DNA from 3 places in the Pseudomonas aestiva genome. Region 1 is predicted to be linked to each of the others. Evidence: riboswitches for the same ligand, from Rfam matches in the RefSeq annotation. Region 1 holds a riboswitch; each other region holds the start of a gene.
The links. Region 1 has a riboswitch for cobalamin ahead of cobW (cobalamin biosynthesis protein CobW). Riboswitches for the same ligand answer to the same signal wherever they lie in the genome.

Region 1 (9,675 bases):
AGCAAGGCCACCAGGGTATCGCGACGCAGCTGGCCGGTCGGGGATTCACCGAACACATGCAGGCCGTCGCGGATCTGGGACTCCTTGAGGTCGCACAGGTAGGCGTCCAGCTGCGGTAGCCAGCTGTCCGGATCGTCGGTGATCACCAGCCCCAGCTCGCGATCCAGGGCGGTTTCGCGGACCAGCTGCAGGATCTCGCCGCGCAATTCGGTGGCGCGTCGGAGGTCCAGCAGGCTGGCGTCATAGTATTCGTCGGCCAGGCGTTCCAGGTCGCGCAGCGGTCCGTAGCTCTCCGCGCGAGTCAGCGGCGGCATCAGGTGGTCGATGATCACCGCCTGGGTGCGCCGCTTGGCCTGGGCACCCTCCCCCGGATCGTTGACGATGAAGGGATAGACGTTGGGCAGCGGTCCGAGGATGGCGTCCGGCCAACACTCCGCCGACAGCCCGACGCCCTTGCCCGGCAACCACTCCAGATTGCCGTGCTTGCCCAGATGCACCACGGCCTGGGCGCCATAGGCCTCGCGCAGCCAGAAGTAGAAGGCCAGGTAGCCATGGGGCGGCACCAGCGCAGGATCGTGATAGACCGCGGCCGGATCGACGTCGTAGCCGCGCGCCGGCTGGATGCCAACGAAGGTCAGGCCGAAGCGCACCCCGGCCACCATGAGCCGACCCCGACGGTGCATGGGATCGGCCTCGGGCCCGCCCCAGCGCTCGGTCACCGCCTGCTGCAGGCTGAGGGGCAACTGGGCGAATAGCGACTGGTAGTCCTGCAGCGCCAGACTCTGCAAGGCCGGGCGCAGATCGCGCAGGGCGCTGTCGTTAGTCACCCCACCGAGCAGGCGCTCGATCAGGGCGGTACCGCTTTCAGGCAGATTGGCCACCGGGTAGCCGGCCGTCTGCAGCGCCTGCAGCACCTTGAGCGCCGCCGCCGGGGTATCCAGACCGACGCCATTGCCGATACGGCCGTCGCGGGTCGGATAGTTGGCCAGGACCAGGGCGATGCGCTTGTCCGCGGCAGGCCGCTGCGCCAGTTCGATCCAGCTGCGCGCCAGCCGCGCGACGAAGGCCATGCGCTCGCCATCGGCCTGGTAGTTGACCACGTCGCTCTGGCTGCGCTCGCAGCGCCAGGCCAGGCCCTTGAAACTGATCGGCCGAGTGATGATGCGCCCGTCCAGCTCCGGCAGGGCGATGTGCATGGCCAGGTCGCGGGCGCCCAGCCCCTGAGGGTTCTCTTGCCAGCGCTCGCGATTGTCCTGGGCGCAGATGGCCTGGAGTACCGGTACCGGCCGACGGAACGGCGTCAGAGTCGGCCGTTCCGGGCTGGATTGGGCAAAACCTGTGGTATTGAGGATCAGCGCCGTAGCGGTCTCGTCCAGCAGCCGTTCCACCTCTTCCAGGCAGGCCGACTCCTTGAGACTGGCCACGGCGATGGGCAGCGGATTCAGCCCCTGAGCTTCCAGCTGCTGGCAGAAGACATCGACGAAGGCGGTGTTGGCCGACTGCAGGTGGGTGCGATAGAACAGTAGCGTCGCGGTGGGCCAGTCCGGTCGCCAGCGCTGACGCCAGCCATCCAGACCCAGGGCGTCTGGGTGATAGACGGCCACCCGCGGCAATTCCCGCGGCGGCTGGTAGGTGTACCGGGCATCCAGGCACTCGCTGGCCAGGCAATGCAGGAAATCCCGGGCATTGCCCAGGCCGCCCTGGCGCAGATAGCGCCACAACCGTTCGGCCAGCTCGGGCGCCACCGTACCCAGGGCCATCAGTTCCGGGTCGGGCCGGTCGCAACCGGGTACCGCGATCAGGGTCAGCCCCCGCTCGGCCAGCTCGGCCAGCCGCTCCATGCCATAGCGCCAGTAACCCTGGCCGCCATGCAGGGAGATGAACACCACCCGCGCCTGGCTCAGCACCTCGTCGACGTAGAGATCCACCGAGGCGTGGTTCTGCAGCTGCATTGGATTGGCCAGCCGCAGACTGGGATAGCGCTCGTCCAGGCTACGGGTCGCCTCGGCCAGCAGCGCCAGGTGCGAATCGCCACTGCAGAGCACGACGATCTCGCCCGGCGTCTGCGCCAAATGGGCGATGCCATCGTCCGGGACGAAACCGCCCGGCTGGGTACGCAGCAGATGCATCCGGGGTCAGGCCACCGCGGCGCGCAACTGGGCGGTGATGGCCGCCTGGTCCAGCTCTTGACCGATCAGCACCAGTTGGGTGCTGCGGGTCTCACCGGTCTTCCAGGCACGGTCGAAATGCTTGTCGAAGCGGGTGCCCACGCCCTGCACCAGCAGCCGCAGCGGCTTGCCGGCGATGGCGGCGAAGCCCTTCACCCGCAGGACGCCATGACTCTTGACCACCTCGGTCAGCGCCGCCAGCAGGGTCGCTTCCGCCACCTCGGGCAACTCGACGCCAAAGGAGTCGAATTCGTCGTGGTCATGGTCTTCATGACCTTCGAGGTCATGGTGGGTCGGACGGCTGTCGATATGGGCCTCGGACTCGGCCTGCAGGCCCAGCAGCACCGACAGGGGCAACACGCCACGACTGGCTTCCACCACCTTGACCGCCGGCGGCAACTCTTCGCTCACCTCGGCGCGGACCCGGGCCAGGGCCTCGGCGTCCAGGCCGTCGGCCTTGTTGAGGATCACCAGGTCGGCACTGGCGAGCTGATCTTCGAACAACTCGTGCAGCGGCGATTCATGGTCGAGGTTGGGGTCCTGCCGACGCTGGGCATCCACCTGCTCCGGATGGGCGGCGAAGGTGCCGGCCGCCACCGCCGGGCTGTCGACCACGGTGATCACCGCATCCACGGTGCAGGCGGTGCGGATCTCCGGCCACTGGAAGGCCTGCACCAGGGGCTTGGGCAGAGCCAGGCCGCTGGTTTCGATGAGGATGTGGTCGATGTCGCCCCGCCGCGCCACCAGCTCCTTCATCACCGGAAAGAATTCTTCCTGCACGGTGCAGCACAGGCAGCCATTGGCCAATTCGAAGACGCGGCTCTGAGCCTCTTCCTCGCTACAGCCGATGCTGCACTGGCGAAGAATCTCGCCGTCGATGCCCAGCTCGCCGAATTCGTTGACGATCACCGCGATGCGCCGGCCTTCAGCATGGTCGAGCATGTGCCGCAGCAGGGTGGTCTTGCCGGAACCGAGGAAGCCGGTAACGATGGTGACGGGAGTCTTGGCCAGGGTTTTCATGGGCTGCCCTTAGAGAAAAAGCGAAAAAAGACGGGCAGGCATGCCGGACGCCCGCGTGACGGCGAGGCCCTGGTGGCAGCCCGGATCACCCCGCCCGGTTGCATGTTCGAAACGTGACGAGGCAGGTCTCCTGGCTCGCGGCGCCCGGCTCCGGCCTTCCCGCGTGAGCAGTGGCCTGGTGGAGTGGCTGAAGATGCCGCTTACAGTTGCGGGGGCAGCCGCGGTATCGCACCGCGTTCCCTTTCAAGCTCTTGCCGACAAGAGCACCTCGGAACGCGACAGGCTACGAGCGCCCCGCCAGGGTGTCAATCCGCCAGGCTTGACCGGCGGACGAGGCGCGTGGTCTGCTCGAAGCGGTCGCCAAGGGCGAGCCACCGCCTGCCTTCCTCCCCTCAAGACCTGCCATGATCGCCATTACGCGCCCCTTCGCTACCTTGAGCCAGACCGATACTTCGGCGTGGCGCCCGTTCGTCCTTCGCCCGCTGTGCTGTTCAGGCTCTGGACTGGACTGCCACGCTTCGTCCAAGGACCTTCAAGGCTGATGGGCCTGGTTCTCGGCCTCGGCTGCCGTCAGGACTGTTCGCTGGACGAACTCGCCGAGCTGGCGCTCGGGGTCTTGCAGGAAGCCCAGTGCGATCGCACTGCGCTGACCGCACTGGCTACCGTTGCGAGTCGACTCGAAGAACGCGGACTGCGCGCCCTCGCCCAGCGCTGGCAGCTGCCTCTGCACGGCTTCACCGCCGAGCGTCTGGCGCAAGAGCGCGGCATAACTGCCGCCAGCGATCTGGTGTTGCAGTACACCGGCAGCCCCAGCGTGGCTGAAGCCGCGGCCCTGGCTGCAGCGGGTGAAGGTGCCCGGTTGTTGGTGAGCAAGCGCAAGAGCGCGGCGGCAACGGCAGCCTTGGCCTACGCCTGAGACGCCTCTTCCCCGTCGGCGTCCCTGACCCGGGCGCGGACATGGATGGGGCTGAAGGGCTCGTTCTGCACCAGTTCCACCAGGGATTCCTTGACCAGTTCGAGAATGGCCATGAAGGTCACCACCACGCCGAGCCGGCCTTCATCCAGGGTGAACAGCGCCACGAAGGGCACGAAGGCACCCTCCTTGAGGCGCTCCAGCACCTGGCTCATGCGCTCGCGGGTGGACAGCACCTCGCGGGTCACCTGGTGGCTCTCGAACAGGTCGGCGCGGCGCAGGACCTCGCCCATCGCCAGCAGCAACTCGCCCAGGTCCACCTCGGGCAACAGCTTGCGCGCCCGCGCATCCGGCGCCGGCAAGGTGGGCACCACGAAGTTGCGGCCTTCGCGCGGCAGCTCATCGAGATCCTCGGCGACCTTCTTGAAGCGCTCGTATTCCTGCAGGCGGCGGATCAGTTCGGCGCGGGGATCTTCTTCCTCGGCGTCCAGGCCTTCGGCGCGCGGCAGCAGCATGCGCGATTTGATCTCCGCCAGCATGGCGGCCATCAGCAGGTATTCGGCGGCCAGTTCAAGTTGCACCGCCTTCATCAGCTCGACATAGCTCATGTACTGCCGGGTGATCTCGGCGACCGGGATGTCGAGTATGTTGATGTTCTGCTTGCGGATCAGATAGAGCAGCAGGTCGAGCGGTCCCTCGAAGGCTTCGAGAAAGACCTCCAGGGCATCCGGCGGGATATAGAGGTCCTGGGGCAGCTCGGTGAAGGCCTCGCCATAGACCAGCGCCAGGCGCAGCTGCTCGGGTTCGAGCAGCTGGGGGTCCAGGGCTTCGCTCATGCTTCGATCATGAAGGGCGTCGGATCCCCGGCACCGACCCGGATCACTTCCGGCTCGTCGTCGGCCAGGCTGATCACGGTGGACGGCTGCACGCCACCCGGACCGCCTTCGATCACCAGGTCGACGAAATGCTCGAGCCGCTCGCGGATCTCCCATGCATCGCCCAGGGCTTCGTCATCCCCCGGCAGAATCAGGCTCACGCTCATCAAGGGCTCGCCCAGGGCCTCCAGTAGCGCCAGCGTGATGGGATGCTGGGGCACCCGCACGCCGATGGTGCGCCGCTTGGGATGCAGCAGCATGCGCGGCACCTCGCGGGTGGCATTGAGGATGAAGGTGTAGGGCCCGGGGGTATAGGCCTTGAGCAGGCGGAAGGCACTGGTATCCACCTTGGCATAGATGCCCAGCTCGGAAAGATCGCAGCACACCAGGGTGAAGTTGTGCTTGTCGTCGAGCTGGCGGATGCGGCGGATACGCTCCACCGCGCTCTTCTCGCCGATACGGCAGCCCAGCGCATAGGACGAATCGGTGGGATAGGCGATGACACCGCCGGACCGGATGATTTCCACGGCCTGACGAATCAGCCGCGGCTGGGGATTCTGCGGATGAATTTCGATGAACTGGCTCATTGGGGTTCCCGAATCTGAGGGTATAGCGGTTGACTGAAGCGCGCCCACAGGGGCGGCAGATCTTCGGGCAACGGACGGTACATGCCCAGCTCCGACCACTCGGCCGGCGCATGGAAATCGCTGCCCGCACTGACCATCAGACCGAATTCCCGCGCCAGAATTGCCAGGGTGCCGACCTGCTCCGCCGGCTGCACGCCGTTGACCACCTCGATGGCATGGCCGCCGCCGCTGACGAATTCGCCGATCAGCTTGCGCAGCTTGGTGCGGGTGAACCCATAGGCCAGCGGATGCGCCAGGCTGATCCAGGCCTTGGCGCCCTTGAGCGTCGCCAGGGTCTCGGCCAGGGTCGGCCAATGCTGCTTGACGTCGCCGAGCTTGCCGCCGCCGAGCCATTTGCGGAAGGCATCGCCGCGGTCCGCGACATGGCCGGCCTGCACCAGGTATTCGGCGAAATGCGGCCGGGCCGGCGCATTGCGGCTGTCGCCCAGGGCCAGTTGCACCGCGCGAGCCCCTTCCAGAGTGCCGGGCATGCCCTTGGCCGCCAGCCGCCGGTCAATTTCCCGGGCGCGCTCCCAGCGACCTTCGTGCAGCGCTTCCAGGGCGGCATTCAGCTCTGGCGCCTCAGGGGCGAAGTTGTAGCCCAGCACATGCAGCGTGGCGCCGCCCCAGGTACAGGACATCTCGATACCGGGGAGCAGGCGCAGACCCAGTCCGTCCGCGGCTTGCAGGGCTTCGGCGTAGCCGTCCAGGGTGTCGTGATCGGTGATGGCCAGCAGCTGCACCCCGCGCTCATGGGCCCGTCTGACCACCTCGGCGGGCGAGAAGGCGCCGTCCGACGCGGTGGTATGACAGTGCAGGTCGATACGCATGGCTTTCTCCTCCGGCTTCATCAGGTATTATGCCGCGATGCACTGCTATCGGCTGCGTTAATGAAACAATTCATCGATTTCATCCCCCTGCTCCTGTTCTTCCTGGTCTACAAGCTCGATCCGCGTCCGCTGGAATTCGCCGGGCATTCCTTTACCCTGGGCGGCATCTTCAGTGCCACCGCGGTCCTGATCATCGCGTCCCTAGTGGTCTATGGCGCGATCTTCGCGACCCAGCGCCGGCTGGAAAAGAGCCAGTGGCTTACGCTGATCGCCTGTCTGGTGTTTGGCGGCATGACCCTGGCCTTCCATAGCGAGACCTTCCTGAAATGGAAGGCACCGGTGGTGAACTGGCTGTTCGCCGTGGCCTTTCTGGGCAGCCAGTTCATCGGCGACAAGCCGCTGATTCAGCGCATGCTGGGCCACGCGGTGCGTCTGCCGGCGCCGATCTGGACGCGGCTGAACATCGCCTGGATCATCTTCTTCATCGTCTGCGGTTGCGCGAATCTCTATGTGGCCTTCACCTACGAAAGCTTCTGGGTCGACTTCAAGGTCTTCGGCAGCCTGGCGATGACCCTGGTGTTCATGCTCGGCCAGGGCCTCTATCTGGCGCGCCATCTGCAACCCATGGATGAACCGCGAGACTGATCCCATGAGCCAGATACTGCTGATCGACGATGACCAGGAGCTGTGCGAGCTGCTTGGTGCCTGGCTGAAACAGGAAGGCTTCGAAGTCACCGCCTGCCATGCCGGCAGCGATGCCCGCACCCAGTTGCGCGAAGCCACGCCGGACGTGGTGGTACTGGACGTGATGCTGCCGGACGGCAGTGGCCTGGAGCTGCTCAAGCAGTTGCGCAGCGATCATCCGCAACTGCCCGTGCTGATGCTGTCGGGACGTGGCGAGCCGCTGGACCGCATCCTCGGCCTGGAACTGGGCGCCGACGACTATCTGGCCAAACCCTGCGATCCGCGTGAACTCACCGCACGGCTGAGAGCCATCCTCAGGCGCAGCCATCCGGCCCAACCCGCGGCCCGCCTGCAACTGGGCGATCTGTCGCTGAGTCTGGCGCGGGGCGTCGCCAATATCGGCGAAACCGAGATCACCCTAACCCTCACCGAGAGTCGCATTCTCGAAGCCCTGTTGCGCCAGCCGGGCGAACCCCTGGAAAAGCAGGCGCTGGCCCAGGCAGCCCTCGGACGCAAGCTGACGCTCTACGACCGCAGTCTGGACATGCACGTCAGCAATCTGCGCCGCAAACTCGGCAGCCATGCCGACGGTCGCCCGCGCATCCTCGCCCTGCGCGGCCGCGGCTACTACTACAGCGTCTAGCCCTCCGCGCAGCCTTTACCCCCTCTTTACGCCCGCTGACCGCCACTGACTCCCCCGCTCCTAGACTGGGCTCATCCGGTATTGCACCGGTCATCCCAAGGAGATTTCCCGATGCGCAAACTCATGCCCGCCGTGCTGTTCGCTGCCCTGCTGCCGACCCTGACCCTGGCCGCGACCCAGGACAGCGCCGACATCGCCCCGCCGCCCCACGGCAAGCTGATGGACGGTGGTCCGCGTGGCGATGGCCCCCTGCGCGGTCTCAAGCTGACGCCCGAGCAACGCGAGCAGGTCGGCAAGCTGATGGGCGAGGAACGCCAGCAGCAACGCGAGATCGTCAAGAGCTATCTCGACAAGCTGCCCGAAGATCAGCGCAAGGCCCTGCACGATCAGCTGGATGGCAATCGCGACAAGACTCGTCAGTCCATTCGCGCCCTGCTCAAGCCCGATCAGCAGAAGCGCTTCGACGAAATGGAAAAGAAGCGCGAGGATCGCGCCAAGGAGTGGGCGGAATTCCAGCAGTGGAAGCAGGACCACAAGTCCTCGTAATCCCCGATCGCTGCGCCGACGGTCCTCGGCGCGGCGTCTGACCGAGAACCTGCCCAACGTCTCGCGAGCTGGAGACAAACAAGGCCTAGGCGGCCCCACGAAAATGTCTGAGGAAGCGGATCGGACCCGCGCTCGGGTTTACGAGTGGTAAATGAGCATTCGGACGGGGCTGGCCTTCCAGGGCATTTTCAACGCAGTTTGGCCGACGCGCAGCAGACTTTGAGCAGTTTCTAAGGCGACCGCATGGTTTTTCGTTCCCTTTTCTGGCGCATCTTCGCCACCTTCTGGCTGGCCATCCTCTCCGCGGTCGGCCTGACCATGCTGCTCGGCCACCTTGCCGACCAGGACTCCTGGATCCTCGCGCAGCATCCCGGCTTGCGCGACCTTCCCGAACAATGGGTGCAACGCTATGAAAACGACGGTCCCGCCGCCGCCCAGGGCTTGCTCGAACAGCGCAAGGGCCGCTACGGCATCGATGTGCTGGTGCTGGGCGAAAACGGCTCGCCCCTGGTGCGCGGCACCTTGCCACCGCGCATCTTCGACCAGGATCTCGACCAGCCGCAGCATCAGCAGCGTCCCGGCCCTGGCGCCCGCGATCCCAACCGGCCACTGCCCTGGCGACGCCTGACCGACGAATACACCAGTCCGAGCGGCCAGAACTACCTGTTCATCTACCACCTGCCCACACCCGAGCTGGGCGCCTGGCGCCGGCAGAGCCTGTTCTGGCCGGTCGGCATGCTGGCCATCGCCACCGTGGTACTGACCCTGTTCAGCCTGCTGCTGACCCTGAGTCTGACCCGCCCGCTCAATCATCTGCGCCGCGCCGTCCACGATCTCGGCCAGACTGCCTATCAGCAGGACACCCTGGCCCGCCTGGCCCGGCGCAAGGACGAACTGGGCGTGCTGGCCGAGGACTTCAATCGCATGGGCGCCCACCTGCAGCGCCTGATCGACAGCCAGCGGCAGCTGCTGCGCGACGTGTCCCACGAATTGCGTTCACCGCTGGCGCGGCTGCGCATCGCCCTGGCGCTGGCCGAACGCTCCGATCCTCGTGACCTGGGCAACATGTGGCCGCGGCTGACCCTGGAATGCGATCGCCTGGAAACCCTGATCGGCGAGATCCTCGCCCTCGCCCGCCAGGAAGCCGACCCGGGCCCACCCGAGCAACTGGAATTGCATCCACTGCTGGAAGGCCTGGTGGAGGATGCCCAGCTCAGCGCACCCCAGCAGCGCGTGGAACTGGACGTGCCCACCGCCCTGCGGCTGGATGGCTGGCCGGACGTGCTGGAACGCGCGCTGGACAATCTGTTGCGCAATGCGCTGCGCTTCAATCCACCCGCGCAGCCCATTGTCATTTCGGCAACGGCGGC
Region 2 (9,675 bases), 980 kb from region 1:
GGACGGCGTCGCGCCCGGCCTGCAGCGCGGCCTGGCACTGCTCATGGGTCATGGCCGGGGTCAGGGTGAAGTTGGCGGTACCGCGGCCCAGGGGCAGGTCGATGATCCCGGGCAGGGCTTCCAGCGGCGTGACGGTACCCAGGTTGATGACTTCCAGGGCGGCGTCCAGTTGCCGGGCGAGCACGCTGATGGCGGCCCCGCCACGCACGAAGTTGCGCACCATCTCGGCGGTCACGGACTGCGGATAGGCCGAGACGCCCTCTTCCACCACCCCATGATCACCGGCGAAGACGGCGATGGCGGTCCGCTGCAGCAGTGGCCGCGGCGTGCCCTGCAGGGCCGCCAGCTGGATGGCCAGCACTTCCAGATCGCCGAGCGAACCGCTCGGCTTGGTCAATACCGCCTGCCGCTGGCGCGCGGCTTCGGCGGCGGCGGTATCGGGTTGGCGGCAGGGTCCTTGCCACCAGGGCATGCTCATAGCAGGGTTCCTTTGAGGGTGAGGGGGAGACCGGCGACGGCCAGCACCACGCGCTCACAGCGCGCGGCCAGGGCCTGGTGCAATTCGCCGGCGGCATCGACATAGCGGCGCGTCAGCTCGCCCAGCGGGACGACGCCCAGACCGGTTTCGTTGCTGACGAAGATAAGGTGGCCGGGCAACTGCGGCACGACCTCGAGCAGCTCCGCGCAGGCATTGTCGAGGCGCCGGGGATCGTCGAGCAAGAGCAGATTGGTCAGCCAGAGGGTCAGGCAGTCCACCAGCAGGCAGGCATCCGGCGCCGCCAGAGCTTCCAGGCGTTCGGCCAGCGCCAGGGGTTCTTCCACCAGCGCCCAGTGCGCCGGCCGGCGGGCGGCATGGCGCTCGATGCGCCGGGCCAGTTCGGCGTCGTTGCCGCCGGCGGTGGCAATATAGGTGACGGCAAGGCCGGACTCGGCGGCCAGGCGCTCGGCCAGGGCGCTCTTGCCGGAGCGAGCGCCACCGAGGATGAATTCGCGCATCTAGAGCTCGCAGAGGGCGCGCAGGCGCCCGGTGTCCAAATGGTGTTCGACCAGATCGGCCAGGCGCTCCAGATCGCGCTCGCGCAGGGCGTGGTAGTCCAGCTGCTGCGGTTCGGCGAGACCCGCCCAACGCAGCAGGGCGACGCTGGCGGCGGGCGATTCGAACAGGCCGTGCAGGTAGGTGCCCAGCACCTGGCCGTCGTCGCTGAGGCTGCCATCCACGCGGCCATCGGCAAAGCGCAGCACCGGCCGCTCCAGGGCCGGGCCCTGGCTGACACCGGCATGGATCTCGTAGCCGGCCACCTCGGCGTCGCCGTCGCTCAGCCAGCCGTGCACGTTGCGCAGCTGCTTTTCCGCCGCTAATTCGGTGCTCATGGCCAGGAGGCCCAGACCGGCGCTGTCACCCGGCGCGCCTTCCAGCCCGAGAGGATCGGCGATCCGCTCGCCGAGCATCTGGAAGCCCCCACAGATCCCCATCACCCGCCCGCCGTATCTCAGGTGGCGGGTGATGGCCGCGTCCCAGCCCTGGGCGCGCAGGAAGGCCAGGTCGCTGCGCACGCTCTTGGAGCCGCCGAGGATGATCAGGTCGGCGGCGGGCAGCGCCTCGCCCTGACGGACGAACAGCAACTCCACCTGGGGATGCAGGCGCAGGGGATCGAAATCGGTGTGGTTGCTCAATCGCGGCATCACCGGCACCGCCACCCGCAGACGCGGTCCCTGCTTGGCGACCTGGCCGGTGGCCAGGCGATCCTCGGCTTCCAGGTGCAGGTCGTGCAGATAGGGCAGCACGCCGAGCACCGGCTTGCCGGTACGGGCTTCGAGCCAGTCCAGCCCGGGTTGCAGCAGCGCCAGGTCACCGCGGAAGCGGTTGATGATGAAGCCGGCGACGCGCGCCTGCTCGCTGGGTTCGAGCAGGTCGAGGGTGCCGACCAGATGGGCGAAGACGCCGCCCCGGTCGATGTCGGCCACCAGCAGCACCGGGCAGTCCACCGCCTCGGCGAAGCCCATGTTGGCGATATCGCCCTGGCGCAGGTTGATCTCGGCCGGCGAACCGGCGCCCTCCACCAGCACCACCTGATAGCCCGCCGAAAGGCGGGCATGGGAGGCCAGCACCGCCTCCCGGGCTATCGGCTTGTAGGCGTGATAGGCCTTGGCATCCATGCTGGTGACGGCGCGACCGTGAATGATCACCTGGGCGCCGACATCGGTGTTGGGCTTGAGCAGCACCGGATTCATGTCGGTATGGGGCGCCAGGCCGCAGGCCTGGGCCTGGACCGCCTGGGCCCGGCCGATCTCGCCACCATCGGCAGTCACGGCGCTGTTGAGCGCCATGTTCTGCGGCTTGAAGGGCACCACGGCCACGCCCTGGCGATAGAGCCAGCGGCACAGGGCGGCCACCAGGGTGCTCTTGCCGGCGTCGGAGGTGGTGCCCTGCACCATCAGCGTACTCATAGGGGACTCCGGTAGCTGGCGAGGCCCTGGTCCAGGCGCTGCCAGCCGGACTCGTCGCCGGGCAGCCCGAATCTCAGGGCGCCAAGCGCGGGAAACAGGCGGGTAAGGATGGCCTGGCGGGCCAGGTGTTCGTGCAGCTCCGCGACGTCCGCGCGCTGCAGCAATTGAAAGAGGGCGCAGCCACCGCTAGGCGCGAGGGCGTGCCGGGCCAGCAACGCCGCCAGGCGCTCACCGGCCTTGAGCAGCGCCTCGCGCTGACGCTGCTGGCCCGGCTGATCGGCCAGCAGTTGCCGGGCGAGATGACGACTGGGGCCGTTCACCGTCCAGGGACCCAGTTGCTCGTCCAGCTGCGCCAGCAGGCTCGGCGCCGCCAGCACGAAGCCCAGGCGCATCCCGGCCAGTCCGAAGAACTTGCCAAAGGAGCGCAGCACGATCAGCCCGGGCAGATCGCTGAAGGGTGCAAGACTCGCTGCCGGGGTGGGATCCATGAAGGCCTCGTCCACCACCAGCCAGCCACCGCGGCGTTCGAGGCGGGCGTGCCAGTCCAGCAGCCGGGCCGGCGACAGGCGTTCGCCCGTGGGATTGTTGGGATTGACCACTACCACCACGTCCAGCTGGTCGAGGTCGGTCGCGATCCGGGCTTCGCCCCACTCCAGCACCTCGTGCCCGGCGCGACGCCAGGCCAGGGCGTGTTCGGCGTAACAGGGCGCCAGTACCGCGACCCGCGCGGGTGCGCGCAGGGTCGGCAGTGCCTGGATGGCGGCCTGGGAACCGGCCACCGGCAGCAACGCGCTGGCCCGGTAACAGGCACCGGCAGCCTCCACCAGGCCGTCATCGGGCTCCGGCAGCCGGGCCCAGGCACTGGCCGGAATCTCCGGCAGCGGCCAGGGCCAGGGGGCCAGACCGGTGGACAGGTCCAGCCAGTCGTCCAGGGGAATGTCGTAGCTGCGCGCCGCGCGCCGCAGCCGACCGCCGTGCTCAAGCAAGCAGCAGTCCTCCCAGGGCGATCAGCGCGGTCCACAACCAGGCGCCACGGCGCACCAGTTTCAGGGCACGGGTGATGGCCAGGAAGGTCGGCACCGGTCCACGGCCCAGCAGCGGACGCTCGTGCCATTCGCCGTGGTAGCGAGCCGGGCCGCCCAGGCTCACGCCCAGGGCGCCGGCACCGGCCGCCATCACCGGACCGGCGTTGGGGCTGTCCCACAGCGGTGCCTGGGTGCGCCAGCTTTCGATGGCGCTCCAGAAGCGGCCGAGACCGGCATAGGTCAGGGCCACCAGGCGCGCAGGAATATAGTTGAGGACATCGTCCAGCCGCGCCGCGGCCCAGCCGAAACGCTCAAGGCGCGGCGTACGATAGCCCCACATGGCGTCCAGGGTATTGGCCAGGCGATAGAGCACCACACCCGGGGCACCCAGCAGGGCGAACCAGAACAGCGCGGCGAAGACGGCATCACTGCCATTCTCCAGCACCGATTCGGTGGCGGCGCGGGCCACGGCGGTCTCGTCCAGCTCGCTGGTCTCGCGGCTGACCAGGTAGCCGACCCGCCGCCGTGCCTCGGGCAGATTGTTGCGTTGCAGGGCGCGGGCCACCGGCTCGGCGTGCTCGCCGAGGCTACGCAGTCCCACGGCCAGATACAGCGCCAGGGGCTGGATTATCCAGGCCAGCCAGTCGAGCTGGCAGAGCAAGGCGGTGAGCAGCACCCAGGGCAGCACGGCCAGGCTCCAGGCCACCACGCCATGGCTGCGCCAGCCACGGCCACCGGGATTGAAGCGGGCTTCGAGGCTGTCGGCCAGGCGCCCGAACAGCACCAGGGGGTGGGCGCGGCGGGGTTCGCCGAACAGCAGGTCGAGCAGCATGCCGCTGACGACCGCGAAGGCCAGCATCATGGTTTCTGGCCCCAGTGATTCTCGAAGACCAGCTCCTCCAGCGGCCGCCCCTGGCGCCAGCCCTCCTCTTCCAGCATCGGGCGCGGATAGAAGGCTTCCACCGGTCCCAGGCAGAGGATGGCCGCCGGCTGCGCGCCTTCCGGCATCTCCAGCAGGCTGCGCACGGCTTCCGGCTCGAACAGCGACACCCAGCCCATGCCCAGGCCTTCGCAGCGCGCCGCCAGCCAGAGATTCTGGATGGCGCAGGACAGCGAGGCCAGGTCCATCTCCGGCAGGGTACGACGGCCGAAGACATGGGCTTCGCGGCCGTCCATGAGCGCGGCCACCAGCACCTCGGCGCAATCGAGGATGCCCTGCACCTTGAGTTTCATGAAGTCGTCGCTGCGCTCGCCGAGGGCGTCGGCGGTGGCGCAGCGCTCTTCTTCCACCAGCTCGTGCAGGCGCTGGCGCAGGGCCGGATCGCTGATGCGCAGGAAGCGCCAGGGCTGCATCAGCCCGACGCTGGGCGCCTGGTGGGCGGCACCGAGCAGGCGGGCCAGTTGCTCGGGGGGCACCTCGCCACCGCAGAAGTGGCGCATGTCGCGGCGCTCGGCGATGGCTCGGTAGACGGCGGCTTGTTCGGCGGGGGTATAGGGGGTCGTGGTCACGGCTTGAGCATCGCGGCGGCCGCGGCGGGTGCCGACGGCATGTAGAAGTGAATATAGCTGGCGGTGAGGCGACCGTCGCGGTAGACCGCCTCGGCGACCGCCTTGCCGTTGGGGCACAGCCCGCGCGCCCAGGGCACCTCGGATGACTCGAGGGCCGAGTGATGATAGGTGTGGCCACGCAGGGTGCCCTGCTCGAACTCCACCGACTGCAAGGCCAGGGCGGTGAGGCGCGCCTGCATCCGCGCGCTGCCCGGCAGCAGTCCGAGCAGGCTGGCGGATTCGCCGGCCTTGTCGGTCAGTTCGTCGAGCAGATAGAGCATGCCGCCGCACTCGGCGAGGATCGGTTTGCCGGCCGCATGGTGGGCGCGAATGGCCGCGCGCATGCCCAGGTTGTTGGACAGCGTCTGCAGGTGCAGCTCGGGATAGCCGCCGGGCAGATAGAGGCTGTCCACCGCTGGCAGCGCCGTGTCGGTGAGCACGGAAAAGAACTGCAGCTCGGCGCCCAGGGCGCGCAGCAGATCGAGATTGGCCTGGTAGATGAAGGCCAGCGCCGCATCCCGGGCCACGCCGATCCGCACCCCCGCCAGCAACGGCTCGACCACGGTCGGCGGCGGTGCGGCAAAGGCCACTGGCGGCGGCACTTCAAGGGTGGAACTGGCGCCCAGGGCATCGGCCGCCAGGTCGAGACGACGATCCAGGTCGGTGACCTCGTCGGCCTGGATCAGCCCCAGGTGACGACTGGGCAACTCGATGCCGGCATCGCGCGGCAGGCTGCCAAAGAAGGTCATGCCCGCTGGCAGGCTGCCGCGGATCAGTTGCGTCTGCCGCGGACTGCCACTGCGATTGGCCAGCACCCCGGCGAAGGGCAGGCCCGGCCGATAGTGGGCCAGGCCATAGGCCAGGGCGCCAAAGGTCTGCGCCAGGCCGGCGGCGTCGATCACTCCCAGCACCGGTACGCCAAAGCGCTCGGCCAGGTCGGCCGCCGAGGGCTGGCCGTCGAACAGGCCCATGACGCCTTCGATGAGGATGAGATCGGCCTCCCCCGCCGCTTCCCACAGCAGGCGCCGGCTCTCGGCCTCGCCGATCATCCACAGATCGAGCTGGTAGACGGGTGCGCCGCTGGCGCGGGCGAGAATCATCGGATCGAGAAAGTCCGGACCGCACTTGAACACCCGTACCCGCCGCCCCTGGCGGGCGTGCAACCGGGCCAGGGCAGCGGTGACGCTGGTCTTGCCCTGACCGGAGGCCGGAGCGGCGATCAGCAGCGCCGGGCAATGCCGCGTCTCGCCTACCATTCGATACCCTGCTGGGCGCGGACGCCGGCCTGGAAGGCATGCTTGACCAGACTCATGTCGGTCACGGTATCGGCGGCCTCGACCAGCGCCGGCGGCGCACCGCGCCCGGTCACCACGACATGCTGGTGCGCCGGGCGCCCGGCCAGATCGGCCAGCACCTGATCGACGTCCAGGTAGCCGTGCTTGAAGGCGATGTTGAGTTCGTCCAGCAGCACCAGGCCGATGGCCGGATCGCGCAGCAGCTCGACCGCCACCGCCCAGGCCGCGGCAGCCGAATGCAGATCGCGGGCCCGGTCCTGGGTATCCCAGGTGAAGCCCTCGCCCATGACGTGGTAGCGCACCTCGTCCGGGAAGCGCCTGAAGAAGAGTTGCTCGCCGGTGTCGCGGCGGCCCTTGATGAATTGCACCACGCCCACCTTCATGCCATGGCCGAGGGCACGCGCCGCCATGCCGAAGGCCGAGCTGCTCTTGCCCTTGCCGATGCCGGTGTGGACCAGCAGCAGGCCGCGCTCGTCCTGGGCTTCGGCGATGCGGGCGTCGATCACCGCCTTCTTGCGCACCATGCGCGCACGGTGGCGCTCGTCGCGCTCGGGGCTGGTCGAATCGGGGCTATCGGTCATGGGTGGTTCTCCGGGTGCGGGCGCGGCGGAGAAACGGGCAGAGACGCCGCCCGCGCAAGGCAGGTGGCGACGCCGCGCGACGCCCTCCGCATCGCCGAGATGAACGCAAGCGTGGCCGGTCTCCGGGCTGGTGAGCCGATGCCCTGGGGGCATCCGCTGCGCCCCTTCCCGGCCAGGGCCAGTGGGTGTCGCGCAGCTACTGCTCAACTACCGTTGCGGGGGCAGCGCCGGCTCGACCGGCTTCCCTGTTTCACCCCGGCGAGGCGGGGCACCACGTGCAAGGGCGCAGGGTACGGACTACCCGGGAGAGCGTCAATCGATCGCACCGGCCGAACTCGGCGCCAGCCGACCGGGTCCACCCTAGGCACCCCACACCAGGAGCTACCGGATGAACGATGCCACTCTCGCCGCCTGTATCAAGGCCTGTCTCGACTGCGCCGCCGCCTGTGAAACCTGTGCCAGCGCCTGTCTGGGGGAAGCCAATCTGGACATGATGCGCGACTGCGTCCGCCTGGACCGGGACTGCGCCGATGCCTGCCGCCTGGCCGCCACCTTCATGCAGCGCAATAGCGACCGCATCGCCGAAGTCTGTGCTCTGTGCCTGGCCACCTGCCGCGCCTGCGCCGCCGAATGCGGCAAGCACAAGGCCGATCACTGCCAGGCCTGCGCCCGGGCCTGCGAAGCCTGCGCCGATGCTTGCGCGGCCATGGCGGCCTGAGCAGGTCCTTCCGCTACTGCGCCCTCCGGTCGCAGGCAAAAAGGTCCGGCCGACCCACCGCTGGAGCGGTCGGCATTGGCATTACCCGTCGACGCCAGGGATAATGCCCGCCCTTTAATCGATATCCAGGCCTTCGCCATGACCGATACCAACCAAGATCCCCGTTTGAGCCGCATGAAGCGTCGCCTGCGCAAGAAGCAGTACCTGGGCGAATTCCAGGAACTGGCCTTTGAAATCAAGGTGAGCTTCAAGAACGAACTCAGCGAAGACGATCTGGACACCTTCCTGGGCGACTTCATCGACTACGTCGAAGAGCGCACGCTGGACTACATCGGCGGCTTCGACAACGCCTGGGTCGAAGGCACCATCATGGCCAACAAGCGCTACACCTCGCCCACCGCGGAAGACCGTACCGCCCTGCTGGACTGGCTCAAGGCCCGCACCGAAGTCGGCGAAGCCAACGCCTCCGAGCTGCATGACGCCTGGCACCACGACGGCGAAGTCTAACTAGCCTTCGCCGGATCGCTTGGCGCCCGTTGCGGTCGTAAAGGGGAATCCGTTGGAAACCAGGTCCTCATGACGACCCTCCTGCAAATCTCCGATACCCACTTCGGCACCGAGCAACCCGCCGTGGTCGCGGCTCTGGAAGCCCATGTCCGCGAACACGGCGCCGATGTTCTCATTCTCTCCGGGGACATCACCCAGCGCGCCCGGCGCGAACAATTCGCCGCAGCCAAGACCTTTGTCGAACGCTTGGAAAGCCACGGCATTCCGCAAACCCTGGTGATCCCGGGTAATCACGACCTGCCGCTGTACAACGTCTTCGCGCGTTTCCTGACGCCCTATGGCAACTATCGCCACCATTTCGGTCAGGATCTGGAGCCCAGTATCGAAAACGACGAGCTGTTGCTGGTCGGGCTCAACACCACCGCTCCGCAACGCCACAAGGATGGCGCGGTAAGCACCGAGCAGATCGAGCGGGTGGCCGAGCGCCTGCGCCGCGCCGGTCCGGGCAAGCTGCGCATCGTCATCGCCCACCAACCCTTCGGCGCCCTCGAACTCAGTGACCTGAGCAATCTGCAGCACAACGCCGATCACGCCCTGGCCACCTGGGCCGACGCCGGACTGGATCTGGTGATGGGTGGGCATATCCACCTGCCCTATGTGCTGCCGCTGAGTCGCCAGTACCCCACCCTGCCCCGCGAGGTCTGGATCGTCCAAGCCGGCACCGCCCTCTCCTCTCGCGTGCGCGGCACCTCGCCCAACTCCTTCAATCGCCTGCTGGTCGGCGAAGGGGCGAAGAAGACCGTGGACGTGGAACGCTGGGACTTCCAGGGCGATCGTTTCGTCGTCGGCGAGCGCCACGCACTGCGCTGGCAGGCTGCTCAGGACGCTCTGGCGAAAAGTTGAGGCGTCCAGTCGGGGGCGCCGATGCGCGCTCCTGCGCACTTCCAGCAATGGAAATTGATTCAAGCTGTTGAAACGGCTGGCAGGCCACGGGCGCCAAGTAGTCTTAGGACTTTCGGCAAGAGTGGCCTCCCATGGAATCCCTGACGCAATCGCTGCTTGGCTTTATCGAAACCCACCAGGCCTGGGCGCCGCTGCTCGTCGGCCTGCTCGCCTTTGGCGAATCCCTGGTGCTGCTGGGCGTCTTCATTCCGGCCACGGCCCTGCTGCTGGTGGTCGGCGGCCTGGCCGGCTCCGGAGTGCTCTCGCCGGTGCCGCTGGTGCTGGCCGCCATCGTCGGCGCCATCCTCGGCGACATCTGCTCCTACATCATCGGCCGCTGGCTCGGTCCCAGTATCGTCCACCGCCCGCCCTTTCGCCGCTATCGCAAGCAGGTGGCCAGGACCCGGCTGTTCTTTCGCCGCTATGGCTTCTTCGCGGTATTCGGCGGGCGCTTCCTGACTATGATCCGCAACACCGTGCCCCTGGTGGCCGGGATGATGGCGATGAACCAGCTGCGCTTCCAGTCGGCCAACGTGCTTTCGGCCATCGTCTGGGCGCCGCTGATGATGGGCCCGGGTTATCTGGCGGCCAAGGGCGCCAACCACTTCAGC
Region 3 (9,675 bases), 2.0 Mb from region 1:
CGGCGCCCACGTCCCACAGCAATTCGCCGGGGCGCGGCGCCAGGCGTGACAGGGTCACCGCGCGCACGTCTCGCTTGGTCAGCTGGCCGTCGTGGCGATAGGCGCTGTCCGGCAGACCGGGGGTGAGCGGCAGTCCCGCTTCACCGGTCTCGCTCAGGACCTCGATGGCCACCAGGTTGAGCGCTGCCGCCTCCGCCAGCGACCAGTCCTGGGCGCGGCCGCTGATCCGTCGCTCCAGAGGACCGCCCAGGTGCTCCAGCACCTGCAGCTGGCTGGCGCCAAGGCCCTGGTCCACCAGCAGCGCGGCCAGGGCGGCAGGGCTGTGGCCGTCATTGCTCAGTACCAGCAGGCGGGCGCCGGGATGCAGGTGGCACACCACCCCGGCCAGGGGCCGCGCCACCACCGACACCAACGCGACCTCCTGCAACGGCCAGCCAAGGCGAGCCGCGGCCAGGGAGTAGGAGGAGGGCGCCGGCAGCACCTGCAGTTCGTCGGCCGACAGCTGGCGCGAAAGGCTCGCGCCGACACCGAACAGCATGGGATCGCCGCTGGCCAGCACGCAGACCGGGGTGCCGCGACGGTCCAGGACCGGGGCCAGGGCGAAGGGTTGCGGCCAGGGCTCGCGGATGGCGCGAAGGCAGGGTGGCAGCAGCGCCAGCTGGCGTGGACCGCCAATGATGACCTGGGCGTCCAGCAGCGCGCGGCGGGCCTGCTTGCCGAGGCCGGGGTAGCCGTCTTCGCCGATACCCACCACGGTCAGCCAGGGGATCATGAACACACCTCATCGAACGTCAGCCGACCGGGCGTTTTCAAGGGGTCGGGCAAAGCGGGCATAATAACGTCTTTCCCGTTCAGCCCGACCTTCCGCCGTGAATCCTCCCTCTCCCTCCGCCCTCGTCCCGCGGCCTTCGGCCTGTCCGGGGCTGCTGCGCATCGTGCCCGCGCGCGATGGCGGCCTGTGCCGGGTGAAGTTGCCGGGCGGGCGACTCACGGCAGGCCAGGCGCGGGCCATCGCCGCCGCCAGCGAGCGCTGGGCGAATGGGGTACTGGAGCTGACCAACAGAGCCAACCTGCAATTGCGTGGCGTGCGCCCGGATGGCGCCGACGCCCTGGTGGCCGCGCTGCAGGCCGCCGGTCTGGGTCCGGCCGATCCGGCCGCCGACGACGTGCGCAATCTGCTGCTCAGCCCGGCGGCGGGGCGTGATCCGCAGCAGTTGCAGGATGTCCGTCCCCTGGCCGCCGAATTGCTCGCCCTGCTGGAGGGTGACCGCCGACTGCATGGCCTGTCGCCCAAGTTCGCCCTGCAACTGGACGGCGGCGAAGCCCTGGCGCGGCTCGACCATCCCCATGATGTCTGGCTGTCGGCTCGCCCCGAAGGCTACCTGCTCGGTCTCGCCGGTATCCCGCTGGATGCGCCGGTTGGATTGATCGACCCGGGCCAGGAGGTGGCGACCGTCGCGCGCCTGCTGCATCGCTTTCTCGACCTGGCCGGTCCCGAGCAGGGCCGCCTGCGCCAGCTGCTGGCGCAGCGTCCGGTCGCCGAACTGCTGGCGGGGTTGGATCTGCTGCCGGTTCCGCGCAGCCCTCGTGCGCCGGCCGCAACCGCGCTGCGCCTGGGCAGTCATCCCCAGCTTCAGCCGGGTCGCTGCTGGGTCGGCGCCCAGCCCGCCCTGGGCCGACTGCCGGCAACCAGCCTAGCTGCCCTCGCCGACCTGGCCGAGCACCTCGGCGAGGGCGCGCTGCACCTGACCCCCTGGCAGGGCCTGCTGCTGCCCGACGTGCCGGTCGACAGGGCCCCCGAGCTGCTCGGCGCTCTGGCCACCCTGGAGCTGACCACCGATCCCGCCGCGCCCCTGGCCCGGCTGATCGCCTGCACCGGCAGCCAGGGCTGCGCCAAGGGCCAGGCCGACACCAAGGGCGATGCCCTGCGCCTGGCCGAGCGGCTGCCGGCGGACGTGGAGGTGCATCTCTCCGGCTGCCCGCGCAGTTGCGCCCTGGCCGGCCAGGCGGCCCATACCCTCTTGGCGGTGGCTCCCGGCCGCTATGACCTCTTCGTGCGCGACGCCACCCAGCCCGGTCCGGGCCGGCGACGCGCCACCCATCTATCCCTCGACGAGGCCGCCGCCTGGCTGGCCCGGAGTCCCAGTGATGCTTGAATACGAACGCGACGGCCAGGCGATCTATCGCCAATCCTTCGCCACCATCCGCGCCGAGGCCGATCTCTCGGCCATCCCCGCCGACCTGGAAAAGCTCGCCGTGCGGGTGATCCACGCCTGCGGCATGGTCGACGTGGTCCAGGACCTGGCCTTTTCCCCGGGCGCTGGCGCGGCCGGTCGCGCGGCCCTGGCGGCCGGCGCGCCCATCCTCTGCGATGCGCGCATGGTCGCCGAGGGCGTCACCCGCACCCGCTTGCCGGCCAACAACCCGGTGATCTGCACCCTGCACGACGAAGGCATCCGCGAACTGGCCGTGGCCCAGGGCAATACCCGTTCGGCGGTGGCTCTGGAGCGCTGGCGGCGGCACCTGGCCGGCAGCGTGGTGGTGATCGGCAACGCCCCCACGGCGCTGTTCTATCTGCTGGAGATGCTCGATGCCGGCGCGCCCAAGCCGGCGCTGATCCTCGGCATGCCGGTGGGCTTTGTCGGCGCCAGGGAGTCCAAGGACGCCCTGGCCGCCGACAGCCGCGGCGTGCCCTATGTCATCGTCCGCGGCCGGCGGGGTGGCAGTGCCATGGCCGCCGCGGCGGTCAACGCCCTGGCCACGGAGGTGGAGTGATGGCGGGCCGCCTGCTCGGCCTGGGCGTCGGCCCCGGCGATCCGGAACTCATCACCGTGAAGGCCCTGCGCCTCTTGCAGGGCGCGCCGGTGGTGGCCTATTTCGTCGCCAAGGCCAAGGCCAACGCGGGCCAGGGCGGCAATGCCTATGGCGTCATCGAGGGCTATCTGCTGGACGGCCAGCAGCGCCTGCCGCTGGTCTATCCGGTGACCACCGAGAAGCTGGCGCCGCCGCTGTCCTATGAGACGGTGATCGCCGACTTCTACGACACCGCCGCCGCCCAGGTGGCCGACCATCTGGACGCCGGCCGCGACGTGGCGGTGATCTGCGAGGGCGATCCCTTCTTCTACGGCTCCTACATGTACCTGCACGACCGCCTGGCCGAGCGCTACGAGGCCCAGGTGGTGCCGGGGGTCTGCTCCATGCTCGGCGGCGTGGCCATGCTCGGCCTGCCGCTGGTCTATCGCAACCAGACCCTCACAGTGCTCTCCGGGGTGCTTTCCGCCGAGGAGCTCAAGGCGCGCCTCGCCAGCGCCGACGCCGCCGTGGTGATGAAGCTCGGGCGCAACTTCGAGAAGGTGCGCCAGGTGCTGCGCGACCTGGGCCTGGACCAGCGCGCCCGCTACATCGAGCGCGCCACCATGGACAACCAGCGCATCGTCGCGCTGGACGCCGTCGAGCCCATGGCCTCGCCGTATTTCTCGCTGGTGGTGGTGCCGGGGGTGAAATGGAAGGGTTGAGCCCGGCCATCGTCATCCTCGGCCCCGGTGCCCTGGCCACCGCCCGCCGCCTGCAGGCCGGCCTGCCGGGCAGCCTGGTACACGGCCTGGCCGGGCGGGTCGAGGGCGATGTCAGCTACAGCGCCTTCGGCGACCACCTGCGCGACCTCTATCGCCAGCAGCGCCCGCTGCTGGTGCTCTGCGCCGCCGGCATCGTCATCCGCAGCCTGGCGTCCGTGCTGGATGACAAGACCGCCGAGCCGCCGGTGCTGGCCGTGGCCGAGGACGGCAGCGCCGTGGTGCCGCTGCTGGGCGGCCTGGCCGGCGCCAATCGCCTGGCCCGTCAGCTGGGTAGGCTGCTGGACGTGGCCCCGGCCATCACCACCAGCGGCGAACTGAGATTCGGCACCTGCCTGCTCGATCCGCCGGCCGGCTATGCCCTGGCCGATGTCGACGTGGCCAAGCACCGGGTCGCCGATCTGCTGGCCGGCGCCCCGGTCCGCATCGAGGGCGAGGCGCCCTGGCTGGATGAGGTGCCCCTGGCCCGCGATCCCGAGGCACGGCAACGCATCCTGGTCTCGCCCCTGACCAGCGCCGACGACCATACCCTGTTGATCCACCCCCGCGCCGTGCTGGTGGCGGTAAGCGCCGATGCCACCGCCGCCGCCATTACCGCGCTGCTCGCCAGCACCGGCTATGCCACCGGGGCCGTGGCGGTGCTGCTGGCTCAGGCGGCCGACATGGCAGCGCCCGGCCTGGCCGAGCTGAGCCAGGCGCTGGAGCTGCCGCTGAGATTCGTCGACGCCCGTACCCCGGAATTCGCCCAGGCGGCCGTGGCACGGGCCCAGGCCCAGGGCCTCGCCCTGCACCTGCATGACCGGCCGCTGGACGCCGATGACCTCGGCCAGCGCCGTGGCCGCCTCAGCGTGGTGGGCCTCGGCCCCGGCGCGGCCGAACTCATGGCTCCGGTGGTACGCCGCGCCCTGGACCAGGCCGAGGACGTCCTCGGCTACGCGACCTACGTGCAGATGGCCGGTCCCCTGCGTCCGGACCAGCTGGCCCATGCCAGCGACAATCGAGAAGAATTGCAGCGCGCCCGCCATGCCTTCGAACTGGCCGCCAGCGGGCGCCAGGTGGTGATGGTGTCGTCCGGCGATCCGGGCGTCTTCGCCATGGCCGCCGCGGTGCTGGAGGTGCTGGAGGGCGCCGCCGACCCGCGCTGGGCGGCGGTGGAGCTGGAGATCCTGCCGGGCATCACCGCGGCCATGGCCAGCGCCGCCCTGGCCGGGGCGCCGCTGGGTCACGACTTCTGCCTGATCTCCCTGTCCGACAACCTCAAGCCCTGGACGGTGATCGAGCAGCGCCTGCGCCAGGCCGCCGCGGCGGACCTGGCCATGGCCTTCTACAATCCCATCTCCAAGGCCCGACCGCATCAGCTGGACCGGGCGCTGGACGTCCTGCGCAGCTGCCGCTCGGCGAACACCCCGGTGATCCTCGGTCGCGACGTCGGCCGTCCCGGTGGCGGTCTCGAATACACCAGCCTCGGCGCCCTGCGCAGCGAGATGGTGGATTCACGCACCCTGGTGATCCTCGGCTCCAGCCATACCCGGCGCTTTCCGCGGGCCGACGGCGGCGAATGGGTCTATACCCCGCGCTGGTACGATACGGAATTGTTATAAAGTAACATTTAGTGCTTGAATCCTGGTCGCCGCTGGCTCACCCTCGGCGACCTTTCCGTTCCCTGGCGGGAAGCCGGTGCAACTCCGGCGCGGTCGCGCCACTGTGAGCTTCGCGAGAAGTGAGCCAGACCTTGCCAGGGGACATCCATCATCCACCAGGGACGCGTCATCCCGAGGAGAGTCCATGTTTCGTCGTCTTCTGCCGCTGCTCGCCGCCGGCCTGCTGTCCGTATCCTCCCTTACCGCCCAGGCGGCCACCCCCTATCCGCTGACCATCCACAACTGCGGCCGCGACCTGGTCTTCGAGCGCGCGCCTCAACGCCTGGTCAGTCTGGGCCAGGCCAGTACCGAGTTGCTCTTGCGCCTGGGCGTGGGCGCGCGGCTGGTGGGCACCGGCGTCTGGTTCGGCGGCTTGCCCGCGGACCTGCAGGCGGCGGGCAAGGACATTCCGCGGCTGGCTGACAACGCCCCCAGCTTCGAAGCCGTGGTCGGCTCCCGGCCGGATCTGGTGGCGGCCCAGTACACCTATCACGTCGGCCCCGGCGGCGAGGTGGCGGACTTCCCGCGCTTCGCCACGCTGGGCATCGCCGCCTATGTGGCGCCCAGCGATTGCGAAGGCAAGGCGGTGACCGCCGACTCCAACAGCGATGGCAGCCGCAGCGCGCCCTTCGACATGCAACTGGTGACCCGCGAGGCCCAGGAGCTGGCGGCCATCCTCGATGTGCAGCCGGCCGGCGAGCAGCTGGTTGCCGAGCTGGACCGCCGTATCGCCGCCGCTGGCGAGCAGGCCAAGGCCGCCGGGGTCCGGGGGCGCTCGGTGCTGTTCTGGTTCTCCAGTCCGCGGCTGGAAGGGGATCCCTGGGTCGCTGGCAACCTCGGCGCGCCGGCCTGGATCGCCCGCGCCCTGGGCCTGCGCAACGTGGTCGACAGCGCCGAGGAATGGCCGGCGGTGAGCTGGGAGCGCATCGCCAGTCTGGACCCTGACTATATCGTCGTGGCGCGCATGGATCGCCGTCTCTATCCCGCCGATGACGTGGACAAGAAGCTGGCCTTCCTGCGCAGCGATCCCCTGACCCGCGAATTGCGCGCGGTGCGCGAGAACCACCTGCTGGTGGTGGACGCCCCGACCCTCAATCCCTCGCTGCGGGTGGTGGACAGCGTCGAGACCCTGGCCGCCGACCTGGCCAAGCCGCAACCATGAGTCTGCCCCTGGCGGCCGAGGGGGCCCGACCCTGGCGCTGGCTGCTGGGCCTGGCCGCGGTGCTGGCGCTGGCGGCGAGCGTGGTGCTGGCGGCGTCCTTCGGCGAGATGCCCATCGCGCCCCTGACCAGTCTGCAGGCCATCGCCAACGGCCTCGGCCTGGGGCCCTATCCGGTGGAGCGCATCGTCCAGGGCATCGTCTGGGAATACCGCCTCAGCCGCGCCCTGGTGGCCGCCTGCTGCGGCGCCGGCCTGGCGGTCTCCGGCGCCATCCTCCAGGCGCTGCTGCGCAACGCCCTGGCCGAACCCTATGTGCTGGGGCTGTCGGCCGGCGCCTCCACCGGCGCGGTGCTGGTGATGCTGCTGGGGGTCGGTGGCGGGATGCTCGGCGTGTCCCTCGGCGCCTTTCTTGGCGCGGTGCTGGCCTTTACCGTGGTGCTGCCCTTTCTCGGCAGTGGCGGCAGCACCCGCATCATCCTCGCCGGGGTGGCCGCGTCCCAGCTGTTCAATGCCCTGACCGCCTATATCGTCGCCACCGCGGCCAATGCCGAGCAGGCGCGCAGCGTGATGTTCTGGCTGCTCGGCAGCCTGGCCGGGGTGCGCTGGCCGGACGTCTGGCTGGCCGCCGGGGTGGTGCTCGCTGGCTTGCTGGTGTGCCTGGCCTGCGCCCGGGCGCTGGATGCCTTCGCCTTTGGCGAAGACGCCGCCGCCAGCCTCGGCGTGGCGGTGGGGCCGCTGCGCCTGCTGCTGCTGGCGGTCACCGGCCTGATCACCGCCTGCCTGGTCAGCCTGGTGGGCGCGGTGGGCTTCGTCGGCCTGGTGATCCCCCATGTGGCACGCTTCCTGGTCGGTCCGGGGCATGGCCGGCTGCTGCCCACCTGCGCCCTGATCGGCGCGCTGTTCATGGTGCTGGCCGACATCGTCGCCCGCACCCTGGTGGCCAAGCAGACCCTGCCCATCGGCGTGGTCACCGCCCTGGTCGGTGCGCCGGCCTTCGCCTTCATCCTCTACCGCGCGCGGGAGGTCCGATGAGCCTCGCCGCGCGGGACGTGGCCTGGAGCGCCGGCGGCCAGCCGATCCTCGCCGGGGTGACCCTTGAGGTGCCGCCCGGCGGGGTGCTTGGGTTGCTGGGCCCCAATGGCTCGGGCAAGTCCAGCCTGCTGCGGCTGCTGGCCGGGCTGCGGCGGCCAGAGGAGGGCAGGGTCAGTCTCGACGCGTTGCCGCTGGCCGAGTTGCGCCGGCGCGACCTGGCACGGCGGGTCGCCCTGGTGGAGCAGCAGGCCGGTACCGAGGCCGATCTCTCGGTGGCCGAGGTGGTGCGCCTGGGGCGCACGCCCCATCGCGGCCTGCTCGATGCCTGGAGCGCGCGCGACGCCGAGGTCTGTCAGCGCGCCCTGGCTCAGGTCGGCCTGGTCGACAAGGCGGCACGGCGCTGGCACAGCCTCTCCGGTGGCGAGCGCCAGCGCGCCCAGATCGCCCGCGCCCTGGCCCAGGAGCCCAGCGAACTGCTGCTGGACGAACCCACCAATCACCTCGATATCCAGCACCAGCTGGAGATCCTCGACCTGGTCCGCCGCCTGCCGGCGACCTGCGTGCTGGCGATCCACGATCTCAACCTCGCCGCGCTGTTCTGCGACCGCCTGGCGGTGCTGCGCGACGGCCGCCTGGTCGCCGAAGGCGCCCCGGCCGCGGTGCTGACGGCCGCGCTGATCCAGCAGGTCTGGGGGGTGAAGGCGCAGGTGACGCTGGACGGCCCCGACGGTCGGCCGACGATCCGCTATCGGCTGGATTGACGACGCCGCACCGGGCCGGCCCGCTCTTCGATCGCCTGCCTGAGCTGCGGGCGACCACCCAGCCAGAAGACCGCTTCGGTGGCGATGAACAGCGGGCCGATGGCCAGGCCGGCGAGGTCGTCGAGAAAGGCCGGCTTGCGCCCCTCGTAGTGGTGACCGACGAACTGGATGGCCCAGCCGACCAGGAACAGACTCAGCCCCCAGCCCAGCCAGACGCCCGTGGTCCGGGCCGCCAGCGCGGCACCCAGCCAGAGGGCAAGCCCGAGCAGAACGCCCATCAGCAGCCCCAGCGGCCGATCCAGGCGCAGGTAGAAGACCGCCACCGCCCCGGCCACCGGTACCGCGGGCGACAGCGGCCAGCCGGCCAGGCTGAAAACCGGTCGCGACAGCAGGATGGCCACCGCCAGCACGATCAGCAGGATGCCGGGAAAGTGGCTGGCGATGTTGCGCGGATCGCGGTGGTAGCTCGCGTACTGGCTGAGATGATCTTCCAGGGTCTTCATCGGCAGGCATCCAGGCGGCTGGGCGGGAAGCCTCAGCATGCACCGGGAAGCTCCTGCGCGTCAGCGGGCACCAGGAGAAATGCGATTGCGATAATCGCCCCGTCGCTCGATAATCGATCAAAAGCCTGCCGAGGACCGGTCCGATGGACGATAACCGCACCGCTCACGCCACGGGCCTGCCGCCACTGGCCGCGCCGCCCATCATCGCCTCGCCGGCCAAGCGCATCGAAGCCTTCACCGGCGACCCCAACTTCATGACCTCCCTGGCCCGCGGCCTGGCGGTCATCCATGCCTTCCAGGAGCGCAAGCGCCAGCTGACCATCGCCCAGATCAGCCATCGCACCGAGATCCCGCGTGCCGCGGTGCGTCGTTGCCTGCATACCCTGATGAAGCTGGGCTACGTCACCACCGACGGCCGCACCTACTCGCTGCTACCCAAGGTGCTGACCCTGGGGCACGCCTATCTGTCGTCGACGCCGCTGGCGGTCACCGCCCAGCCGGTGCTCGATCGCCTCAGCGAGCAACTGCACGAAGCCTGCTCCATGGCCACCCTGGAAGGCGACGAAATCCTCTACATCGCCCGCTCGGCGACGCCGCAGCGACTGATCTCGGTGGACCTCAGCGTCGGCAGCCGGCTGCCGGCCTATTGCACCTCCATGGGCCGCATCCTGCTCGCTGCCCTGGACGATGCCGCCCTGCACGACTACCTGGAACACGCCGACCTGCAGGCCAAGACCAGCCGCACCCTCTATCAGCCGCCGGCGCTCATCGCGTGCCTGGGCCAGGTGCGCCAGCAGGGCTACGTCATCGTCGACCAGGAGCTGGAGGTGGGGCTGAGATCCCTGGCGGTGCCCCTGAGAGACGCCGCCGGCCAGGTGCTGGCGTCGCTCAACGTCGGCACCCACGCCAGTCGGGTCAGTCGTCAGGAACTGGAGACGCGCTTCCTGCCGGTGCTGCTGGCGGCCAGCCAGGAGTTGAGTACCCGGCTGTTTCACTAGCGAATCTG

Region 2: linked by a shared signal. The riboswitch ahead of cobO (cob(I)yrinic acid a,c-diamide adenosyltransferase) and the one ahead of cobW (cobalamin biosynthesis protein CobW) in region 1 are both predicted to bind cobalamin.
Region 3: linked by a shared signal. The riboswitch ahead of AABM56_RS02850 (ABC transporter substrate-binding protein) and the one ahead of cobW (cobalamin biosynthesis protein CobW) in region 1 are both predicted to bind cobalamin.

What each region holds. Positions count from the first base shown of each region.
Region 1 is NZ_CP150916.1:2,574,964-2,584,638, forward strand. Features, by position in the region: gene cobN (cobaltochelatase subunit CobN) at 1-2,129, opposite strand, end outside; gene cobW (cobalamin biosynthesis protein CobW) at 2,136-3,188, opposite strand; cobalamin riboswitch at 3,291-3,474, opposite strand; gene AABM56_RS12040 (cobalamin biosynthesis protein) at 3,730-4,104, shown strand; gene AABM56_RS12045 (ScpA family protein) at 4,095-4,823, opposite strand; gene AABM56_RS12050 (L-threonylcarbamoyladenylate synthase) at 4,934-5,563, opposite strand; gene AABM56_RS12055 (PHP domain-containing protein) at 5,560-6,432, opposite strand; gene AABM56_RS12060 (septation protein A) at 6,493-7,077, shown strand; gene AABM56_RS12065 (response regulator transcription factor) at 7,082-7,759, shown strand; gene AABM56_RS12070 (Spy/CpxP family protein refolding chaperone) at 7,871-8,305, shown strand; gene AABM56_RS12075 (HAMP domain-containing sensor histidine kinase) at 8,549-9,675, shown strand, end outside.
Region 2 is NZ_CP150916.1:1,591,468-1,601,142, reverse strand. Features, by position in the region: gene cobT (nicotinate-nucleotide--dimethylbenzimidazole phosphoribosyltransferase) at 1-478, opposite strand, end outside; gene cobU (bifunctional adenosylcobinamide kinase/adenosylcobinamide-phosphate guanylyltransferase) at 475-996, opposite strand; gene AABM56_RS07360 (cobyric acid synthase) at 997-2,448, opposite strand; gene cobD (threonine-phosphate decarboxylase CobD) at 2,445-3,434, opposite strand; gene cbiB (adenosylcobinamide-phosphate synthase CbiB) at 3,427-4,335, opposite strand; gene bluB (5,6-dimethylbenzimidazole synthase) at 4,332-4,982, opposite strand; gene AABM56_RS07340 (cobyrinate a,c-diamide synthase) at 4,979-6,277, opposite strand; gene cobO (cob(I)yrinic acid a,c-diamide adenosyltransferase) at 6,271-6,897, opposite strand; cobalamin riboswitch at 6,993-7,188, opposite strand; gene AABM56_RS07330 (four-helix bundle copper-binding protein) at 7,286-7,615, shown strand; gene AABM56_RS07325 (YggL family protein) at 7,754-8,122, shown strand; gene AABM56_RS07320 (metallophosphoesterase) at 8,192-9,025, shown strand; gene AABM56_RS07315 (DedA family protein) at 9,157-9,675, shown strand, end outside.
Region 3 is NZ_CP150916.1:600,089-609,763, forward strand. Features, by position in the region: gene cbiE (precorrin-6y C5,15-methyltransferase (decarboxylating) subunit CbiE) at 1-772, opposite strand, end outside; gene cobG (precorrin-3B synthase) at 870-2,156, shown strand; gene AABM56_RS02835 (precorrin-8X methylmutase) at 2,149-2,775, shown strand; gene AABM56_RS02840 (precorrin-2 C(20)-methyltransferase) at 2,775-3,515, shown strand; gene cobJ (precorrin-3B C(17)-methyltransferase) at 3,503-5,173, shown strand; cobalamin riboswitch at 5,180-5,327, shown strand; gene AABM56_RS02850 (ABC transporter substrate-binding protein) at 5,358-6,374, shown strand; gene AABM56_RS02855 (iron ABC transporter permease) at 6,371-7,405, shown strand; gene AABM56_RS02860 (ABC transporter ATP-binding protein) at 7,402-8,166, shown strand; gene AABM56_RS02865 (DUF962 domain-containing protein) at 8,151-8,669, opposite strand; gene AABM56_RS02870 (IclR family transcriptional regulator C-terminal domain-containing protein) at 8,813-9,667, shown strand.